One region of the Anaerosporomusa subterranea genome, then DNA from elsewhere that is predicted to be linked to it. Evidence: riboswitches for the same ligand, from Rfam matches in the RefSeq annotation. Region 1 holds a riboswitch; the other holds the start of a gene.
The links. A riboswitch is a leader RNA that binds a small molecule or an ion and turns the genes downstream of it on or off. The one in region 1 is predicted to bind glycine.

Region 1 (4,500 bases):
ACCGGCCTATCAAAAGGCGGTTTCAGCCAGCCCGTTCCTTCGCGCAGCGCCTTTCGCGTTTTCGCGGCCAATTTTTCTCGTCGCTATCTAACTTTCCCTGTCAAAGAAAAACACCTTTATGTATCTTCGTTTACTCTGCGGGATCTTGTACTTCACTATCATCCATTCCGGCTGACCTTGGCGATAGATAGCGTGGTTTGCAGTTCATCGCCAACATTGCGGCAGTACGTTTCTTTGATATTCAAGACGAACACAAGCCCAACTGCCAGTACCGCAGCACACAGTAAAAACGCCTGATGATAGGCAATAGCTGGATAAATCTTTACACCGTGTTCGATTGCTCCCTGCCAATATTGATCAAGTATCCAACCAAACAAGGGTTGTAAAAATGCGGCGCCAACAAACGCGCCTGAATTAGCAACACCTGCGGCCATGCCGGTGATATGTGACGAATTAACCTCTTTGACGCAAGCGACTGTAAGGGTAATCCCTGATACCCCGAGACCAATGGCTAAACAAATCGGATATAACACCCACTCAGGCGGTTTGGCCTGATTCCAGAAAGTCAGCAGTAGCCAAATGGCCAAGAAGAAAGCCGTTGCCCCAACGTACGGCAACCGTCTGAATCCAAACCGATCTGAAAAAAATCCGAATAGCGGCCCGCCCAGCATATTGCCGGTTACCATCAGTAACAAATGATTGGACGCATCGAACCTCGACATGCCGTAAACCTGCATAAAGTAGGAAACTCCCCATAGGCCCACGACAGTCATATATACACCATATATCAACGAAGAGGCAAAAAACGGCGTCCAAGTATGGCGATTGCCCAGCACCTGCTTGAGGCTGCCGCCGATGCTGGGTTTGGCAACCGCCGGACTATGCATACAACCTTCCCGTCCCTCGATTGCCGCTATGCTTGGTAAACCAATGTCAGTCGGCCGGTTGCGAATGAGAAGCCAACACAATAGCGCCATCAAAAGTGAAAATACCGCTATCATATAAAAAGATGACCGCCAGCCAAGAGCTTCCACAACAACGGCCAGCGGCGTTGCAGCCGCCAACGATCCGGCATTACCGACCAGTACGATCAAGCCGGACATTGTACCGAATTCCCTGGCTCTAAACCATTCGGCGTGTATCTTCACAATATTGACATAGATTAAGCTAACTCCTAAACTGGCCAGAAATCGACCGAGATATAGACCGCTGAGCGTATCTGTCCAACCGAAAAGCAAAGCGCCGACAGCAGACACGAGCATAGCGATGCTGATCGTCAGCCGCGGTCCAAAATAGTCGGCAAGAATTCCAGCCGGGACTTGCGCCAAAGCGTAGGTATAAAAATAAATAGAAGCTAATATTCCCAGATCAGATGCCCGCTCAATGGCAAAATCCCGCATTAAATTGTCTGCGACAACCCCTGTTCCGACACGATGGAAATAGACAACCCAGCAACTAAGCGCAGCAGGAACCCACACCAGCCAGCGTCGGCGCAGCATCTGTTGTTCGCCGGAAATATTTGTAGCCATCATTGTACCCCATTGTCGTTCCCTATTCCCTGATGAGGTTCGTAGTTCAGCGGCTAAATACCTGCTTTTAAAAAAGAAACACCACCGCAAAAGGTGGTGTTTCAGTCGTGTTACGGCTTAACCGTTGCCTTATACATTTGCTTGCCGTCTTTTACTTCGATAATCACTGCGCTCTTGACTGCGTCATGAGTCGCGTTCAAAGTCGTTGCACCGGTTACTGCCGGAAAATCTTTGGTTGCGGCCAGTGCTGCGCGAATTTTGGCGGGTTCGGTACTATTAGCGCGTTTGATCGCGTCTAGCATCACATTAGCAGCGTCATAGGCCAACACGGCGATCGCATCTGGTGTTTGACCGTATTCTTTCTTGTAGGCTTCAACAAAGGTTTTCGACGCCGGGCTGGTATCCTCAACTGAATAATGGTTGGTGAAGTAGGTGTTATTCAGTGCAGCCGGGCTACCGATTTCCACCAGTTTCGGCGAATCCCAGCCGTCTCCGCCGACAATTGGGACTGTGATTCCCAGTTCACGGGCTTGTTTAACGATTTTACCAACTTCTTCATAATAGCCTGGTACATAGAGAACTTGCGGATTCAGCGCTTTCACTTTGGTCAGGATGGTTTTAAAGTCTTGGTCTTTTTGTAAATAGGATTCTTCGGCAACGATGCTGCCGCCGCCTTTAGTGAACGCTTCTTTGAAAAATGCGGACAGACCTTTACTATAATCGCTACTGCTATCAATCAGGATCGCTGCTTGCTTTTGTTTTAGCGTATTAAGTACAAAATTCGCGCCAACAGTTCCTTGGAACGGGTCAATGAAGCAAACGCGGAAGGTGTAGTCTTTGACTTTGCCGGTTTTTTCGTCAACTGTAACTTTAGGATTGGTGGCGCCAACCGATAGCAGCGGTATTTTGTTGGATTCAGCCACACTAGATGCCGCAATCGCGTTTGAGCTGGTGAAAAGTCCGGTTACAGCCACTACCTTATCTTGAGTGACCAACTTGGTCATGGCGTTGACAGATTCGGAGGGTTCGCTTTTATTATCAGCAATAACGGCAACAATCTGCTTGCCAAGTACGCCGCCTTTGGCGTTGGCTTCTTTGAACGCCAGCTTGGCGCCATTGGCTGATGATGCCCCATAGGTTGCGCTTCCGCCAGTCATTTCATTTAACACACCGATTTTGATTTCTTTGGAAACCGAATCGCCGCAACCGGACAAGAAAACCGTGAATAGTAGGATTGATATGACTGCTGCTGTTAGAAATGCTGATTTTTTCATTAGAAAACTCCTCTCTTTATTAGGAAATTTGCCGCAACCTCTGCGGGCCCTCAAGAGGCAGGCACAGGAGCCTGCCCTTCCGTGTGATTTGGCTTTAAAAACAGAAAAAGCCAAACCGCACGATTTGACTCTTGAGAGTGACAATTGTGAAGCGATGCGGAACATCCCGCATAGCAACGATTGCTCTGTCCTTTTGCCTGAGAGTTTCATCAGCAGCCTTCGCCGCCGACTTGCCCCTTCGGCGCCCTAGCAAGTACAGTCACTTTCTAGGGGCTCTCCAGAGTTCCATCCATCTACGGTTCAGTAGGGTTGAGGCCACTCTCCCGCAGACTTCTCATGGACACAAGTATTTAATTTTTAATAATCGATGTTACAATTATAGCACCAGGAAGAACTTTGTCAAGCATTAACGTAGCAAAAAAATCCCTGGCAATCATAATAATGATAAAAATAAACTCCTGCTAAGATTTAGTCACCATAGCAGGAGTTTATTTTTTACGGTTTAACTGTCGCCTTATACATTTGTTTGCCGTCCTTCATTTCGATGATTACCGCGCTCTTAACTGCGTCATGTGATGCGTTTAAGGTGGTCGATCCTGTGACTGCCGCGATATCCTTCGTCGCGGCTAATGCCTCACGGATTTTAGCAGCTTCCGTACTGTTGGCGCGTTTAATCGCGTCAATCAGTACATTAGCGGCATCATAACCAAGCACTGCCAGCGCATCTGGCGCTTGACCATATTCCTTTTTATAGGCTTCGACAAAGGTCTTGGAAGCAGCGCTGGTGTCATCCACTGAGTAATGGTTGGTGAAATAGGTATTGTTCAAGGCAGGTGCCGTGCCGATCTCTACCAGTTTCGGCGAATCCCAGCCGTCGCCACCGATAATCGGGGCTGTGATTCCCAGTTCACGAGCTTGTTTAACGATTTTACCAACTTCTTCATAATAGCCTGGTACATAGATGACTTGTGGATTAAGTGCCTTAACCTTGGTTAGGATGGTCTTGAAGTCCTGGTCTTTTTGCAGATAGGATTCTTCTGCCAAAATGCTGCCGCCACCCTTAGTGAATGCTTCTTTAAAGAATGCCGCCAGGCCTTTACTATAATCGCTGCTGCTATCAATCAAAACCGCAGCTTGTTTGAGTTTCAACGTACTCAGAACAAAGTTTGCGCCCACTGTTCCTTGAAACGGATCAATGAAACAGACGCGGAAGGTGTAGTCTTTAACTTTGCCGCTCTTTTCATCTACCGTAACCTTCGGGTTGGTCGCACCCACCGCTAAAAATGGCATTTTGCTGGCTTCAGCCACACTCGATGCGGCAATCGCATTCGAGCTAGCGAAGATCCCGGTTACGGCCACGACTTTGTCTTGAGTCACCAGTTTGGTCATGGCATTGACCGACTCAGACGGTTCACTTTTATTGTCAGCAATAACAGCCTGAATCTGTTTACCGAGGACGCCACCCTTGGCATTGGCTTCTTTAATCGCCATTTTTGCGCCATTAGCTGACGAAGTGCCAAAGGTCGCGTTGCCGCCTGTCATTTCATTTAAGAGACCAATCTTAATATCCTTGGAGGCTGAACCGCCGCCACAGCCGCTCAAAATAAGCGTGAATAGAAAAATAGATAATACCACCGCTGCCATTAGTCTAGATTGTTTCATCAGAAAAACCCCTTTCACAATTGCAACTTTTCGAA
Region 2 (17,001 bases), on a different contig from region 1:
CCGAACATTTGTCATTGCCGACGGCAAAATTCATGTCCAGGCTGGCGGCGGCGTCGTTGCCGACTCATCGCCGGAAGCGGAATATGAGGAAACGTTGAACAAGGCCCAAGGATTACTTCAGGCATTGTTCAGTACCGAGGAGGGAATAGCATGATTGCCGTTATTGATAATTATGATTCCTTTACCTATAACCTAGTGCAGTACCTGGGAATATTGGCTGCAGACATTGCCGTTTATCGCAATGACGCAATTACGGTTGATGAACTGCAAGACTTGCGGCCATCACACATCATTATCTCCCCAGGGCCAGGCACGCCGCAACAGGCTGGTATTTCAAAAGCAGTGATTAGCCAATGCGGGCCGCATACTTCTGTGCTTGGCGTTTGTCTGGGGCACCAGGCGATTGGCGAAGTATTTGGCGCAGTGGTGCGCAGAGCCGAGGTGCCGATGCATGGCAAGGTTTCAACCATCCATCATGATGGGCAGGGAATCTATTACGGCTTTGATAGCCCATTTACGGCTACCCGCTATCATTCACTCATTGTCGACCGTGAGACAATTCCCGAATGCCTGCAGATCACTGCTCATACAGAGGATGGAGTCGTCATGGGCCTGCGTCATAAACAGTATCCAGTGGAGGGGGTTCAGTTTCATCCGGAATCCATCCTTACCGATCAGGGGTTAGCCCTAATACGCAATTTTTTAATGAGGAGGAGTGCATAATGTTTCAAACCATCTTGCAACGCGTCGTCTTGGGAGAGAACCTGAGTGAGCCAGAAGCAGAATGTATGATGGAGACGATCGTGGAGGGCAGCGCCACGGCGGCGCAGATTGGCAGTATGCTTACCGCGCTGAGTATCAAAGGTGAAACCATTGAAGAAATTGCCGGCTGTGCACGGGTAATGCGACGCAAGGCTACGCCGGTCAGTACGCCGGGACGGGTAGTTGATACCTGCGGTACTGGCGGAGACAAAAAGAACACCTTCAACATCTCGACAACAGCGGCGTTTGTGGTTGCAGGAGCTGGGCTGACAGTTGCGAAGCATGGCAACCGATCCGTTTCCAGCAAGTGCGGCAGCTCTGATGTATTGGAGTCGCTTGGTATTCCGATCAACCTTGATGCTACGGCTGTAGCAGAAAGTTTACGGAAAGTAAACATCGGTTTTTTGTTTGCTCCCCAATTCCATCAGGCGATGAAGACTGTTGTCGGACCGCGCCGGGAAATCGGCATTCGCACCATTTTTAATATATTAGGGCCATTAACCAATCCCTCAGGGGCTAGCTGTCAACTGCTCGGAGTTTTTCAGCCTGAACTGACTGAGATGCTCGCCGGAGTATTGCAGCGGCTAGGGGCAGAACATGCACTGGTTGTGCATGGCATGGACGGCCTGGATGAGGTATCAATATCTGCTCCCACGAAGGTAACAGAATTAAAAGCCGGACAGATTTACACCTATTATATCAGTCCTGAGGATGTGGGCTTCCAGCGGGCAGATATGTCAGTCATCATTGGCGGCAATGCTGCTGAGAATGGGCAGATTCTGCTGAACATTCTGCAGGGAGAGCAGGGTCCGCGACGGGAAGTCGTTTTGTTCAATGCAGCAGCCGCTCTGGTCGCCGGTGACAAAGCCGACAGTTTGCGTGAAGGGGTGGCTCTGGCGGCTGCCAGTATTGACAGCGGTCAGGCACTGGCAAAATTCACAGAGCTAAAGCTGTTTCAAAGCGAGGCGCTGCAATGATACTAGAGAAGATTCTCGCATCAGTTCGTCACGACCTGGAACTGAGAAAACAAAACCAGCCGCAAGCTGTGCTTGACAAGCAAATGAAACATCTCCCCGCCACTTGCGGCTTTCGGAAGGCATTGGCAATCCCCGGCCAAGTTCAGATCATTGCTGAGTTCAAACAGGCTTCGCCTTCTAAAGGCATCATTCGTCAGGATTTAACGCCAGAGGCAGTGATCTCAGCCTACGCCGACAATGGGGCTGCGGCGATTTCTGTTTTAACTGAGCCGCAGTTTTTTAAGGGAAATGTAAGCTACTTGTCGCAGGCCCGGAAAATCACCAACATACCTTTGCTGCGCAAGGACTTTATCATTGACGAATACCAACTGATTGAAGCGCGCGTCTATGGCGCTGATGCGGTGCTGCTTATCGTTGCCGCGCTTGGGCAACAGCGGCTAACTTACTTGCTGCAGCAGGCGCAAGAGTTGTCTCTCGACTGCCTGGTGGAGGCCCATACCAAAGCGGAAATCGAGGTCGCACTTGCTAGCGGTGCACAGATAATCGGGATCAATAACCGCAACTTAGGCACATTTGAAACCAGGCTGGAAACTACATTTGAACTGGCGAAGTATATCCCGCCTGACAGAATTCTTATCAGTGAAAGCGGGATCAACACAAAGGCAGATATCGCGAATCTGGCTACCTGCGGCGTCAATGCCGTGTTAGTTGGTGAAGCACTGATGCGCAGTCCCTCGCCTGGCCAGAAGCTACGCGAATTGGCAGGTGATCGCCATTGATTCGGATAAAGATCTGCGGGCTGCAAGATATAGCTACAGCACTGGAGGCAGCCGAGGCGGGAGCCGATGCGATAGGAATGGTCTTCGCGCCGAGCAAACGACAAGTTCAGCCAACGATTGCCCGGGAAATATGTCAGGCTTTGCCACCATTTGTCAGTAAAGTCGGCGTTTTCGTTGATGCTAAGGAGGGGCTGGTCAAAGAAATCGTCGCAATGTGCGGTCTGGATACCTTGCAGTTTCATGGCCAGGAAACTGCAGACTACTGTAGTCAGTTCCCGCAAACTGTGATTAAGGCGTTTCAAATGAAAGATCAAGGTTCACTGGCCAAGTTGTCAGGGTTTAGAAACTATACTTTATTGCTCGATAGCTACTCGGCTGGACAGATGGGCGGAACTGGCCATGTATTCCCATGGGAAATAGCTCGTAAGGTCAGTCAAGAATATAGAATCATTTTGGCAGGCGGCTTGTCGACTGATAATGTGCTTGCAGCAATCCGGGCGGTGCAACCCTTTGCTGTCGACGTCAGCAGCGGGGTAGAAAGTAACGGAGTCAAAGATAGCAAGAAAATCAAAGAATTTATTACAACAATTCGGAGGTGGGAGTATCATGGGTCTGATTAAGAAAGGACGCTACGGAGAATTTGGTGGGCGCTATGTGCCGGAAACATTGATTCCAGCGTTAGATGAACTCGAAGCTGTCTATGAAAGCGCGCGTCAGGACAAAAGCTTTCAGCAGGCGCTGGCTTTTTACTTTCAACAGTATATTGGCAGACCTTCTATGTTATATTTTGCCCAGAAGCTGACCAACCAATTAGGCGGGGCGAAGATCTACCTAAAACGGGAAGATCTCAATCATACCGGTGCGCACAAGATTAATAATACCATTGGCCAGGCGTTAATAGCCAAGCGGATGGGGAAAAAAAGTATAATTGCTGAGACTGGAGCTGGCCAGCATGGCGTGGCTACCGCTACGGTTGCTGCGCTGTTTGGCATGGACTGTAAGGTGTTCATGGGAGAAGAGGACGTAAAACGGCAGGCGCTGAACGTATTTCGCATGCAAATGCTCGGCGCTGAAGTGGTGCCGGTAACCAGCGGCAGCCGCACGTTAAAGGATGCAACCAACGAAGCGTTGCGCTATTGGGTGGCCCATGTCCGGGATACGTTTTATGTTATTGGCTCAGTCGTCGGACCTCACCCGTATCCGGCTATGGTTAGGGATTTTCAACAAGTTATTGGCGAGGAAACCCGTAAACAGATGATAGCCATAGAGGGACGATTGCCAGACAGCGTGATTGCTTGCGTCGGCGGCGGCAGCAACTCGATGGGCATGTTTTACCCATTTTTAACAGATGATAGCGTGAAACTCTATGGTGTAGAAGCGGCTGGTAAAGGGCTTGACACTCGTGAACATGCGGCAACGTTGACGCTGGGCAGCAAGGGAGTTTTGCACGGAGCATTCAGTTATCTGCTTCAAGACAAAGACGGCCAGATACTGCCGGCCCACTCTATCTCGGCAGGTCTCGATTATCCTGGGGTTGGCCCCGAGCATGCTTATCTAAAGGATTCAGGCCGGGTAGAATATGCAGCTGTAACTGATACCGCAGCGCTAGACGCCTTTTATCTCTTGGCTCGTAGCGAAGGGATTATTCCCGCGCTGGAGAGTGCCCATGCGATGGCCTATGCGATTAAACTAGCGCCGACTTTGCCCAAAGAGCATATCCTGGTCGTCTGTTTATCAGGTCGGGGTGATAAAGATGTGGACCAAGTGGCTGCATATGAGGAGGTGCGGTAATGCAAAATAGAAAAAGCGCCATTGGCGCTACCTTTCAGAAACTACAACAGTCAGGCAATAAAGCACTTATTACCTACATTTCAGCTGGTGACCCAGACCTGAATACGACCAGAAAACTGGTGCTGTCTATGGCCGCAAATGGGGTCGATATTATTGAATTGGGCATACCCTATTCTGACCCGATAGCAGATGGACCAGTCATTCAGCAAGCTTCATTACGGGCTTTGCAGAATGGCGTAAGCATTGAAGCCATTTTTGGCTTGATCGCTTCTTTGCGTCAGGACACGCAAATCCCGTTGGTTTTGATGGCGTATTACAATTCTCTACTGCAATATGGTATCGAAAAATTTATCAGTACCTGCGCTGCGGTCGGCGTAGATGGGCTAATTATCCCGGATTTGCCGTTGGAAGAAAGCGAAGAATTGCGTCAGCAAGGTGATGCACAGGGGATTAATGTGATCTTGCTAATTGCGCCGACTACGCCAACTGAGCGGATCGCCCGTATTGCCGAAGCTTCACGCGGCTTTTTATACTGCGTGTCTGTGGCTGGCGTTACTGGTGCGCAAAGCACTGTGGACAGTGGATTGCAAAAGTTTCTCGCAAGGGTGCGGAGTCAGACCGAGCTTCCCTTAGCGGTAGGCTTCGGTATTTCCACGCCTGATCAAGCCGCCGCTATTGCTGTGTTGGCAGATGGTGTAATTGTCGGCAGTGCTGTCATTACCGTGCTGGAGCAATATCTCGGTACAGAGATGCTGATCAGCAAAGTTGGTGAGTTTGCAAAGAGTTTGAAGAATGCCATTCGCTAGTGAGTGAGGGACGTAGGAAAAGCGTATAACAGTCTGGGTGAGAGGCTATCGACAAACTGAAATGGCCACGCCGCATAGCGGGTGGTCATTTCAGTTGTCCTGGTCTTAGAAAAAATCAGCATTTGGCAAAGCCTAATAGTAGATTTAGCTGCTCGGCTAGCTCTGCCAGGTCTTTTTCTGTATGTATCTGGTCGATGATTACCTTTCCATTCAAAGGTAATCGATCCATTGTCGATAAGACAGGGCTTGCCTTCAAGACTTCGTGAAATACGGCGTCAAGGCTGCCGGCGATAAGATAGGCGCTTTCTTCTGTGAGCAAGCCATTACAGCCATAGGCGCAACCCAGGGCTGGCTGTTTCGTAATACCAAACTTTTGCGTGAAAGCCAACTTCAGCTACCGTTAGTCCATGTTTCAAGGTATAATTAATAAAGAATGGCGAAGCTGAACGAGAGAAGGAGGCTGACAGATGAACCCGCAAGTTAAGGACATGCTTCAACGACAACGATGGGCTGTGCTCGGCGCTTCAGCAAACCCTGACAAATTCGGTTATCGTATCTTTAAAGTCCTCAAACGCTATGGCTACGAGGTTTATCCGGTAAATTCCAGGGAAAGCATGATTGATGGCGAGCCGTGTTTTCCCTCGATCGCAGCGCTGCCGGTAGTTCCCAATGTGGTGGATTTTGTGGTGCCACCAGCGGTCGCCCTAGAGGGGTTGGCAGAATGTGCGTCACTAGGTATTGCTAATGTCTGGCTGCAACCGGGAGTAAATAAGCCAGAAGTGGTTGCTAAGGCGAAAGATTTAGGGCTGAATGTGATTTATCAATACTGCGCCATGGTTGAAAGCAGTAAGATTGCCATGCTAAAGGAAAAAAACTGGGCTGTGCTCGGCGAGTCAGCTCGTTCATCAGAGGACAGCATGCTCTTTGACCGGTTGCGAAACCGGGGCTATAACGTGGCGTCGCTGTCGGTTATATCTGTTTCCGGCGAAACGCGTGTAGACGCGCCGCTCTTTGCTGATTTGCCGCAAAAGCCAGCAGTCGCCCTCATTGCCGGTCCTGCTTCGATAACAGAGCAAGCCTTGCGGGAATGCAAGGCGGCTGGCATCGAGTATGTCTGGCTTCAGCCAGGGGCAGAAACGGAAGAGCTCATTACGTTAGGTCTTTCGTTGAATCTGATCATTGTTCATCATGCCAGTGTGCTCGAGGAATTGGAATAAAAAGATTATTTAAATCCATCGCAACGTTTATAAAGTTATCAAGCCGCCCGATTAGGCGGCTTGATATAAGTACACTGAGGGTTTCGGATTTATTTTGTCTAATAAACCCTAGCCCTCTGCGAACTCTGTGTACTCTGCGGTTAACGTTCCAGTACTGACCGCCTAGTGATTATTCTTACTGTCCTGCTAGCACTCGTTTACCTTCGATATTTCTGTTGCCGAACAGGCCCAGAAAGTGATGGGCAGTGGCTGGAAGATACCGATTGCGAACCCAGATGACGGCGCCGCCGGTTACTAAAGAGGGATTGACAATCTCTTTGGCAATTAGTCTTGTGCTATGGATGAGACTGAATGCAGACTTCGGAACAATTGCCATGCCGATGCCGGCGTCTGCCCAGGCTAAAAGCGGCATGACATCATCGCTTTCGCAAAGAATACTAGGGGTCAGGCCAAGTTGCTCATAACTTTTGGTGATCATCGCTTCAAATTTGCGATGAATCAACAATTGCTTATCGACAAGTTCTCGTAAGTTGATGCTGTCTGAATCCGAACAGATCGCGTGCGGATGCTCAGGTCGAAATACCGCCACCAGCGGCTCATTTGGCAGACTGATCGAATCGTAAAGATCTGTGTCAAACGGCAGCTTTACCATGCCCAGATCGATAATGCCGCTGTCGAGAAGCTCGGTAATTCGCCGGCTTTCGCCTTCGCGCAACCGAAAAACTACGTGCGGATAACGCTCGCGAAAAATTTTAATCAATTGCGGCAGCAGCGTACCGGCTACTGAGGTCACAGCCCCGATGGCTAAGGTACCGCGATCCCCAATATAAAAGTCCTTTAATTCGGTTGTAGTTGCATTCAATAGATCGATAATTTGCTCTGCTCGTGTGCGTAGAAAAATCCCTGCTTCAGTCAGTTTTACCTTGCGCTTGCCTCTTTCAAACAACTGGACTCCCAATTGGTCTTCTAGTTCTTTCATATGTCGGCTTAGCGGCGGTTGTGCAATATGGAGACGTTTGGCCGCTGCTGTGATATTACCCTCTTCAGCAATGGCGAGAAAATACTTAATATCACGAATATCCACAATGAGTGCCTCCCAAAGATCGCCGGAGCGGTATTAATTTTTTGCGGCTAAAAAGCCAGATAAAGCACGAAGCTAATATTGGCCGCGAAAACGCGAAAGGCCGCATAGCGCCTGCACGAAGGGAACACGAAAAAAATAAACAATAAGCGTAAAGTGCTTAATGCGGTTCAAAATCGTTTCTCAGTTAGTAAAGATTACCGCAACAGCCTCTTTTGCCATACCTAATTAGTATGATAAGAAGCGAAAAATAGTATTTTACGCATAATAAAAGTCTTGATACAATCATATAGAAGACGAAATATTGAGTCAAGTGTGTTTTACATCTTTTTAACGTATAATTTTTTTAAAAAAGGAGAGAGGTGAACAAAAATGAGTCTGAAAATTCACGCCAATCGTTGCAAAGGTTGTGGCATCTGCGTCGAGTTCTGCCCGAAAAAAGTACTGGCTGTCAGCCAACTGGAAAAGGTTGAAGTAGTCAAAGAGAAAGACTGTATCATGTGCCGTCAATGTGAAATGCGCTGTCCGGACTTCGCCATTTTTGTACACAAGGAATAAAGGAGTGAAACAGAGTGTCCAAAGTTTATCTAATGCAAGGCAACCAGGCAGTCGCTGAAGGCGCAATTGCCGCCGGCGTTAAATTTTTCGGCGGTTATCCGATCACGCCGTCAACTGAAGTCGCTGAATCGCTAGCTAAAATGCTGCCAACTGTCGGCGGCAAATTCATTCAGATGGAAGATGAAATCGCCGGCATCGGCGTCATCATCGGCGCATCCCTAACCGGCATGAAAGTCATGACCGCTACCAGCGGCCCCGGCTTCTCCCTTAAACAAGAACTCATCGGCTATGCCTGTATTGCCGAAATCCCGATGGTCATCGTCAACGTACAGCGCGTGGGCCCCTCTACCGGCCAACCGACCGCACCGGCGCAAGGTGACGTGATGCAAGCCCGCTGGGGAACCCACGGCGACCATCCGATCATTGCCCTGACCCCGGGCTCTGTACCTGAGTGCTTTGACCTAACGATCAAAGCCTATGAATTCTCCGAGAAATACCGTACCCCGGTCATTCTGCTGCTGGATGAAATCATCGGCCACATGCGCGAGAAAATCGAGCTGCCTGACAACTATGATGAAATCGCCAAGCCGCAGCGCAAACTGCCGCAAGTTCCCCCTGAAGAATACAAAGCCTATCAAGCCGACGCTGACCTCGTACCTGCCATGGCTCCGTTTGGCAGCGGCTACCGTTGGCACGTCACCGGCCTGGTGCATGACGAATACGGCTTCCCCAATGGCTCACCGGCTGCCACCCAGAAATGTCTGGACCGGTTGCATGAGAAAATCAACAACAATCTTGACGACATAGTCCTCTATGAAAACTACTGCATGGACGATGCCGAAACTGTTGTCATCGCCTACGGTGGCACAGCTCGTTCTGCCTATGCCGCCGTCGACGCCGCCCGCGCTAAAGGCATCAAAGCCGGCCTGTTCCGCCCGATCACCATGTGGCCGTTCCCGGCAAAACAAATTGCCGAGATCGCTGGCAAAGCCAAACACATCATTGTTGCCGAAATGAACTATGGCCAATATGTCATCGAAGTCGAACGTGCCGTTGCCGGCAAAGCTCCGGTAACCCTCCACGCCAAATACAACAGTGAAGCGATTACGCCGGACGAGCTGCTGGCAAGAATCGAAAGCCTGAAATAACCGCAGAAAGGATGTGCACCCCATGGAAATGGAACAAATTATTGATAAATACTTCCGCCCCGGACGCCTGCCCCACATCTGGTGCCCCGGCTGCGGCAACGGCATCATCACCGGCGCTATCGTCAAAGCTGTTGACAAACTCGCTTTAGAAAAAAACGACGTAGCCGTTGTTTCCGGCATTGGCTGCTCCAGCCGCGCCTCCGGCTACCTTGACTTCAACACCGTCCACTCAGCCCACGGCCGCGCCCTGCCGGTAGCCACCGGCGTCAAACTTGGCCAACCACGGCTGAAAGTCATTGTCGTCACCGGTGACGGCGATGCTACCGCCATCGGCGGCAACCACTTCATCCATGCTGCCCGCCGCAACATCGACCTCACCGTCGTACTCTTTAATAACAACATCTATGGCATGACTGGTGGCCAATACTCACCGCTCACTCCAGCCAACTCCAAAGCAACCACCGCCCCCTACGGCACAGTTGACCGTCCCTTTGACGTCACCGAGCTGGCCAAAGGCGCAGGCGCTACCTTCGTTGCCCGTTCCACCACTTTCCATACCCAGCTGTTAGTGGATGTGATCGCCCAAGGCATCCAGCACGAAGGCTTCAGCCTCATTGAAGCTATCACTGCCTGCCCAATCTCTTTTGGTCGTCAGAATAAAATGGGCGGCGCTCCTGATATGATGAAATGGCAAAAAGACCGTGGCGTCATGCTGGCCGCCTATGAAAAAATGACTGATGAACAAAAAGAGGGCAAATTCCCGATTGGTGTTCTGTATAAAACCGAAGCGCCCGAATATAGCGCTGAATACGACAAAGTGATCGCCAGAGTCCAGAAAGGAGCGAAATAACATGCAGCAACTGCGCTTATCCGGAACCGGCGGCCAGGGGCTGATCCTGGCTGGCATCATCCTGGCCGAAGCAGCCCTGATGGACGGAAAACAAGCCATCCAGTCCCAGTCCTATGGCCCGGAAGCCCGCGGCGGTTCTAGCAAATCCGAGGTCATCATCTCTGAGGGCAAGATTCATTATCCGAAGATCACCGTACCAAACGTAGTCCTGGCTATGAGCCAGGAAGCCTGCAAAAAATACACGATTGATCTCCCTGCTGACGGCATTCTGATTACCGACAGCCTGTTTGTCCAGCAACTGCCTGACAAACAGTTTAAGAAGGTCTATGAACTGCCGATCACTCATACTGCCCAAGACAGTTTAGGTAAAGCCTTATTCGCCAACATCATCGCATTGGGCGCCATCGCCAAAATAACCGGCGTGGTCTCGATCGAATCGCTGACCAAAGCCGTGCTAGCCAGAGTGCCGAAGGGTACGGAAGCGGTTAATGAAAAAGCTCTAAAATTGGGCATGGATTTAGTTGGATAACAAATAATTTCTTGACACTAAAAGCGCTCAGCGGTAATATGTTGATTAGAAATTCTTTGAAAAATGAATAGGAATGATGGTTATGGGAGAGTCCGCAATTTGGCGGCGCCGATGGGGCAAAGCTTTGTTCAAACTCTCAGGTAAACATACTGTAACCGGACCGAACTCTGGAGAGTATGCTTCTTTGTTAAAGAAGTGTCACCGATGGGGCGCCTGTCGCAGGCGAATCTCTCAGGTATAAGGGACAGAGAACAAAAGTGTTTTTACACTTTTGTTTCTTTGTCCTTTTATTTTGCAAGAAAAGAGAGAGGTGGCTTTTATGTCAGCAAAGCAAACGCCGCTGTATGAGACGCATGTGCGTTATGGCGGCAAAATCGTTGAGTTTGGCGGTTGGTTGCTGCCGGTTCAATACTCCGGTATTAAGGAAGAGCATCACGCGGTAAGAACTAAAGCTGGTTTATTTGATGTGTCACATATGGGTGAAGTGCTGGTAAGCGGGCCAGACGCGTTGGCTTTTCTGCAAAAACTGGTGACAAATGATGTCGCTAAATTGCAAATCAATCAAATTCTTTACACGCCGATGTGTTACCTGGATGGGGGTACGGTTGACGATCTGTTGGTCTACAAGCAAGCTGACAATGAATATCTACTGGTCATCAATGCGGCGAATATAGAGAAAGATTGGCAATGGATGCAAGAAAATGTGAAAGGCTTTGAGGCTACACTGACCAATCTCTCTGATGCAACAGCGCAGTTGGCTCTGCAAGGACCGCTGGCAGAAACGATTTTAGCCAAGCTGACTGACGCGCCGCTAGCAGAAATCAAATATTATTGGTTTATGCCTGAAGTCAGCGTTGCCGGTAAAACAGTATTGGTATCACGGACCGGGTATACTGGAGAAGACGGCTTTGAAATCTATTGTAAGCCTGAGGATGCATCGTTTTTGTGGGAAGCGATCATGGAAGCTGGGCGGCCGTTCGGATTGCTGCCCGCAGGCTTAGGCTGCCGCGATACGCTGCGATTTGAAGCGTGCTTGCCACTTTACGGACACGAGCTGTCAGCCACTATGTCACCAATTGAGGCAGGTATCGGATTTTTTGTCAAGCTGGATAAAGGCGACTTTAACGGACGGGAAGTCTTACAAGAGCAAAAAACGAATGGAACGAAACGCAAGATCGTCGGTTTTGTCATGGTTGACCGCGGAATTGCCAGAGCTGAATATCCGGTTTTGGCTGCAGGCGTACATATCGGCGTAGTGACGACCGGCTCCTATACTCCTACACTTAATAAAAATTTGGGCTTAGCCCTAATTCAAGCTGATTATGCTAAAATTGGCCAAACGATCGAGATTGATATTCGTGGTAAGCAGCTTTCTGCTGAAATCATTGCTAAACCATTTTATAAACGAGAGGGGAAATAATCATGAGTATTCCGGCAGAACTGAAGTATTCTACAGATCATGAATGGGTTAGAGTAGAAGGGAACACAGCGATAATTGGCGTGACTGATTTTGCGCAGTCACAGCTTGGTGATGTCGTTTTTGTCGAACTGCCGAATGAGGGCGATTCAGCCAAAGCAGGTCAGCGGATATCTGTCATCGAATCGGTTAAGGCTGTTTCTGATATTATTAGTCCCTTATCTGGCAAAGTCATTAGAACTAATCAAGAACTCAACGATGCACCAGAATTGGTGAATCAATCTCCTTACGGCGACGGTTGGATATTAGTCATCGAACTTTCCAATCCGAAAGAACTAACTGGCCTTTTGGATGATGCTGCCTATAGCGAGATCGTTGAGAAGGGAGGCCACTAAGATGGGCTGGAGTTATCTGCCCCATACCGATAATGATCGCAAGGCAATGCTAGCGGCTATTGGCGTTGCTGCGACAGATGACCTGTTTCAAGATGTTCCGGCAAACCTGCGCTTAAACCGGCCGTTAGACCTGCCGCCCGCCTTGTCGGAACCGGAGCTGATCAAGAATTTGCAGGCGCTGGCAAAGGCAAATATCAGCATGGAAGATGCGGTATGTTTTCTCGGTGCAGGAGCTTATGATCATTTCATCCCCAGCGTGATCGACCATATTATCCGCCGCTCAGAATTTTACACAGCCTATACGCAATACCAGCCTGAGATAGCACAAGGCTATCTACAGGCGTTATGGGAATTCCAATCGCTGATCTGTGAAATTACCGGCATGGCAGTAGCCAACGCATCCATGTATGATGGCGGCACAGCAGTGGCGGAAGCGGCGATGATGGCTTGCGCGGCATCAGGCCGCAATAAGGTGATCACAGCCGCTGCAGTACATCCCCACTACCGGAATATTCTCGAGAGCTATGGACTAGACCGAGGCTTTATCAGCAGCGAGGCTGGCTTTGTTGATGGTGTAACCGACCGTGATCAACTAGAAAAAATGCTGGACGATTCCACGGCAGCCGTCATTATCCAGTCGCCGAACTTCTTTGGATCTATCGAAGATATTAAGACATTAGCACAAATCGCTCATGCGAGGGGAGCGTATCTGATTACTGTCGTTGATCCGATTTCGTTAGGATTGCTGGAGTCACCGGGTGCTTTAGGCGTAGATATCGTCGTCGGCGAAGGACAGGGTCTGGGATTGGCGTTAGCCTATGGCGGGCCATACCTCGGCTTTTTCGCGGCTACCGAGAAGTTAATGCGTAAATTACCTGGCCGGATCGTTGGTCAAACGCAAGATCATGCTGGCAACCGTGGCTTTGTTTTAACCTTGCAGGCGCGGGAACAGCATATCCGCCGCGAAAAGGCGACCTCTAATATTTGCTCCAATCAAGCGTTGTGCGCTTTGACTGCCGCTATTTATCTCAGCACAGTCGGCAAGCAGGGCTTCCGCGAAGTGGCATCCCAGTGTGTGCAAAAAGCAAATTACGCTTATCGTGAGCTGCAAAAACTGAATGGCTGTGAAGTCGTCTTTAGCGCGCCATTTTTCAAAGAATTTGTCGTCCGGCTTTCGAAGCCGGTTGCCAAAGTGAATAAAGCGCTTCGCGCCAAGGGAATTGTTGGTGGTCTTGATCTTGGCAGCTATTACCCCGGCATGGATAACTGCATGTTGCTCTGCGTGACGGAAAAAAGGTCTAAAGCAGAAATAGACCGTTTGGTCAGTGAAATGGGGGCAATATTATGAACAGAAACCAGGCGATAATCTTTGAAATGAGCGTACCGGGACGGCAGGCGCTGAATTTACCGCAATGCGATGTCCCCACTTTAGAAATCGAAACACTGATTCCCGCCGAGTTTTTGCGGAAGGCTGACGCCCAGTTGCCGGAGGTTAGCCAACCTGACTTGATACGGCATTATACCAATTTATCAAAGCGGAACTTTGGCCTTGATTCAGGTTTTTACCCGTTAGGATCGTGTACGATGAAGTATAATCCCAAAGTGAATGAAGATGTTGCCCGTTATCCAGGATTTGCACACATTCACCCACTGCAAGACAGCGAGTCAAGCCAAGGTGCGTTAGAGCTGCTCTATACGATGGAACAGTATCTGGCGGAAATTGCCGGCATGGATGCAGTTACCCTGCAGCCGGCAGCAGGTGCGCACGGTGAGCTGGCCGGGCTAAAACTCATCAGAGCCTATCATCGCTCCCGAGGTGAAGCCAGAACCAAGGTGATTGTACCCGATTCGGCCCATGGTACAAATCCGGCCAGTGCGACAGTTTGCGGTCTGGAAATTGTTGAAATCAAGTCCCATGCCGACGGTTCAGTCGATCTGGAGGCACTGAAGGCTGCAGTCGGTCCCGATACAGCCGCGCTGATGCTGACTAACCCAAGTACATTAGGCTTGTTTGAAACAAATATTGAAGAGATTGCGAACATTGTTCACGCCGCCGGCGGCTTGTTGTATTATGATGGCGCTAACGCAAACGCAGTAATGGGCATTGTCCGACCTGGTGATATGGGCTTTGATGTCGTGCATTTCAATCTCCATAAAACATTTTCCACTCCCCACGGCGGCGGCGGTCCTGGTTCCGGTCCTGTTGGCGTGAAAAAAACACTGATTCCGTTTTTACCGACACCGGTGATTGCTTTTGATGGCAAAAACTATGCTCTCGATTATGATCGGCCGCAGTCTATCGGACGGATGCACTCGTTCTATGGCAACTTTGGCGTCATTGTCCGGGCCTATGCCTATATTCTGGCGATGGGACCGGATGGTCTGCGTCAAGCTAGCGAGGATGCTGTGTTGAATGCAAACTATTGTTTGAGTCAGTTAAAAGAAGACTTTTACTCTCCGTTTGACCGTTACTGTATGCATGAATGCATTGTTACGTCGAAAAATCAAAAACAGTTCGGCGTAAAGACGCTCGATATCGCCAAACGGCTGCTAGACTATGGCTACCATCCGCCAACAATCTATTTTCCGTTGATTGTTGAAGAAGCAATCATGATTGAACCGACGGAGACGGAAAGCAAAGAAACGCTGGATGGCTTTATTCAGGCTATGCGCGCAATCGCCACAGAAGCAAAAACCGATGTGTCGCAAATCCTCAGCTCTCCTAGCAACACAGTGGTGGGAAGACTTGATGAAACGACAGCGGCGCGCAAGCCGGTCGTACGCTGGAAAGCGTAACGACTTGGCAACAGAACTCTGGGGGGAGAAAATATGAATTACGATGTAGCTGTTTTGGGCGGCGGTCCGGGCGGATATGTCGCAGCCATCCGGGCGGCTCAATTAGGGGCAAAGGTTCTGCTCGTTGAAAAAGATCAACTAGGCGGAGTATGCTTGAATCGAGGCTGCATTCCGACCAAGACCTTGCTGAAGAGCGCCGAGAAGTGGCATGATCTGCAGCGTTGCAGCCAGTTCGGCCTGAAGGCGGAAAGCATTAGCTTTGATTATAATGCAGTAAATGCTCGCAAGAACCAGGTTGTGGAGCAAATGCGTGAGGGCATTCTGAAGTTGGTAAAGAGCAATGCGATTGATCTCGAATTTGGCACAGCGAAGCTTATCGCTAAGGATCAAATCTGTGTCAGCACAGCCGAAGGAGAGAAGCAATATTCCGCTAGTAAGATTATACTAGCGACCGGTTCGGCGCCGATGGCTTTGCCTGTGCCGGGCGGTGACTTGGCCGGCGTGATCAATAGCGATCAGCTGCTAGCCATGACTGAAGTACCAAAGAGCATGGTTGTGATTGGCGCAGGCGCAGTCGGAATCGAGTTTGCAGCGATTTTTCAGGCATTTGGCTGTAATGTCACCGTGATTGAAATGATGCCCGCCATCTTGCCAAATGTCGACAGCGAAATTGTCAAGCGCATGGCACTGCTCTTGCGCAAGCAAGGGATTAAATTTATGACAAATACCCGTGTGATTGGGATTAAATCCGGTGACGACGGTGTCGTTGTCGAAGTTTGCAGTGGAGACAAAACCCAGGAAATCGCCACAGAAAAGGTGCTGGCATCAATCGGCAGGTTCCCACTAGTTTCTGGACTAGGACTGGATGAAGTCGGCATTGCCTATAGCCGTAAAGGAATTACGGTCAATGAAAAAATGGAGACAAATATTACAGGTATTTATGCAATCGGTGATGTCACCGGCAAGTATATGTGGGCCCATGCCGCATCCGCCGCTGGGATGGCTGCTGCGGAAAATGCTTGCGGCAAGCAGGCAGCAGTCGACTACAAGGCAGTTCCGGGTTGTATCTATACGACGCCAGAGGCGGCGATGACCGGACTGACCGAACAGGACGCGCTGGCTCAGGGTAAAGAAATTAAAGTCAGCAAATTTAACTTTGCCGCCAATGGCAAAGCCGTATCGATGGGCGAACCAGATGGACTGGTTAAGATCATTGCTGATAAGCTGACTGGCGCTGTATTAGGAATGCACATCCTTGGCGCTCACGCCAGTGATTTAATTATGGAAGGCGCGCTGGCAATCCAAAATAAGCTCTCAGCTAAGGACTTAGCACAAACTATTCACCCCCATCCCAGTCTGTCGGAAGCGATTATGGAATGCGCGCATGGAATTGACGGCGACATTGTGCATCAGGTGAAGATGAAGTAAGTTGGAGGCTTTCTATGGGTGTATTTGATATTGTCGGCCCGGTCATGATCGGGCCGTCAAGTTCTCACACTGCCGGCGCAGTCCGGCTGGGTAAAATGGCGCGAACGATTTTAGGCGAAGCGCCGGTGGCGGTGACCATTAATTTATATGGTTCGTTCGCCCGAACCTATAAAGGGCATGGCACCGACAAAGCGTTAGTCGCGGGCCTGTTAGGGTTTTCGGCAGAAGACACCCGGATTAAGGACGCGATCAATCTAGCTGCTCAAGCCAATCTCCACGTTACCTTTCGGATAGTAGAGGGAGGCGATTTTCATCCTAATACAGCTCAGATGCAGCTTAAAGGGATTTCTGGAAAATCGGTAAAGGTTACCGGGGCTTCCATCGGCGGCGGTAGAATCGTCATCACGCAAATCGACGGCTATGATGTGGAAATTACCGGCGATTATTATACGTTAATTACGCTTCAT

Region 2: linked by a shared signal. The riboswitch ahead of gcvT (glycine cleavage system aminomethyltransferase GcvT) and the one ahead of AXX12_RS00385 (ABC transporter substrate-binding protein) in region 1 are both predicted to bind glycine.

What each region holds. Positions count from the first base shown of each region.
Region 1 covers NZ_LSGP01000001.1:98,234-102,733, reverse strand. The annotation lists gene AXX12_RS00390 (MFS transporter) at 159-1,532, opposite strand; gene AXX12_RS00385 (ABC transporter substrate-binding protein) at 1,640-2,803, opposite strand; glycine riboswitch at 2,979-3,094, opposite strand; gene AXX12_RS00380 (ABC transporter substrate-binding protein) at 3,299-4,465, opposite strand.
Region 2 covers NZ_LSGP01000020.1:274,894-291,894, forward strand. The annotation lists gene trpE (anthranilate synthase component I) at 1-154, shown strand, start outside; gene AXX12_RS13655 (anthranilate synthase component II) at 151-723, shown strand; gene trpD (anthranilate phosphoribosyltransferase) at 723-1,739, shown strand; gene trpC (indole-3-glycerol phosphate synthase TrpC) at 1,736-2,518, shown strand; gene AXX12_RS13670 (phosphoribosylanthranilate isomerase) at 2,515-3,138, shown strand; gene trpB (tryptophan synthase subunit beta) at 3,125-4,309, shown strand; gene trpA (tryptophan synthase subunit alpha) at 4,309-5,115, shown strand; gene AXX12_RS13685 (hypothetical protein) at 5,231-5,503, opposite strand; gene AXX12_RS19615 (CoA-binding protein) at 5,583-6,332, shown strand; gene AXX12_RS13695 (LysR family transcriptional regulator) at 6,508-7,416, opposite strand; gene AXX12_RS13700 (4Fe-4S binding protein) at 7,786-7,971, shown strand; gene AXX12_RS13705 (2-oxoacid:acceptor oxidoreductase subunit alpha) at 7,986-9,119, shown strand; gene AXX12_RS13710 (2-oxoacid:ferredoxin oxidoreductase subunit beta) at 9,148-9,969, shown strand; gene AXX12_RS13715 (2-oxoacid:acceptor oxidoreductase family protein) at 9,971-10,498, shown strand; glycine riboswitch at 10,572-10,660, shown strand; gene gcvT (glycine cleavage system aminomethyltransferase GcvT) at 10,818-11,918, shown strand; gene gcvH (glycine cleavage system protein GcvH) at 11,921-12,310, shown strand; gene gcvPA (aminomethyl-transferring glycine dehydrogenase subunit GcvPA) at 12,312-13,658, shown strand; gene gcvPB (aminomethyl-transferring glycine dehydrogenase subunit GcvPB) at 13,655-15,106, shown strand; gene lpdA (dihydrolipoyl dehydrogenase) at 15,140-16,534, shown strand; gene sdaAB (L-serine ammonia-lyase, iron-sulfur-dependent subunit beta) at 16,549-17,001, shown strand, end outside.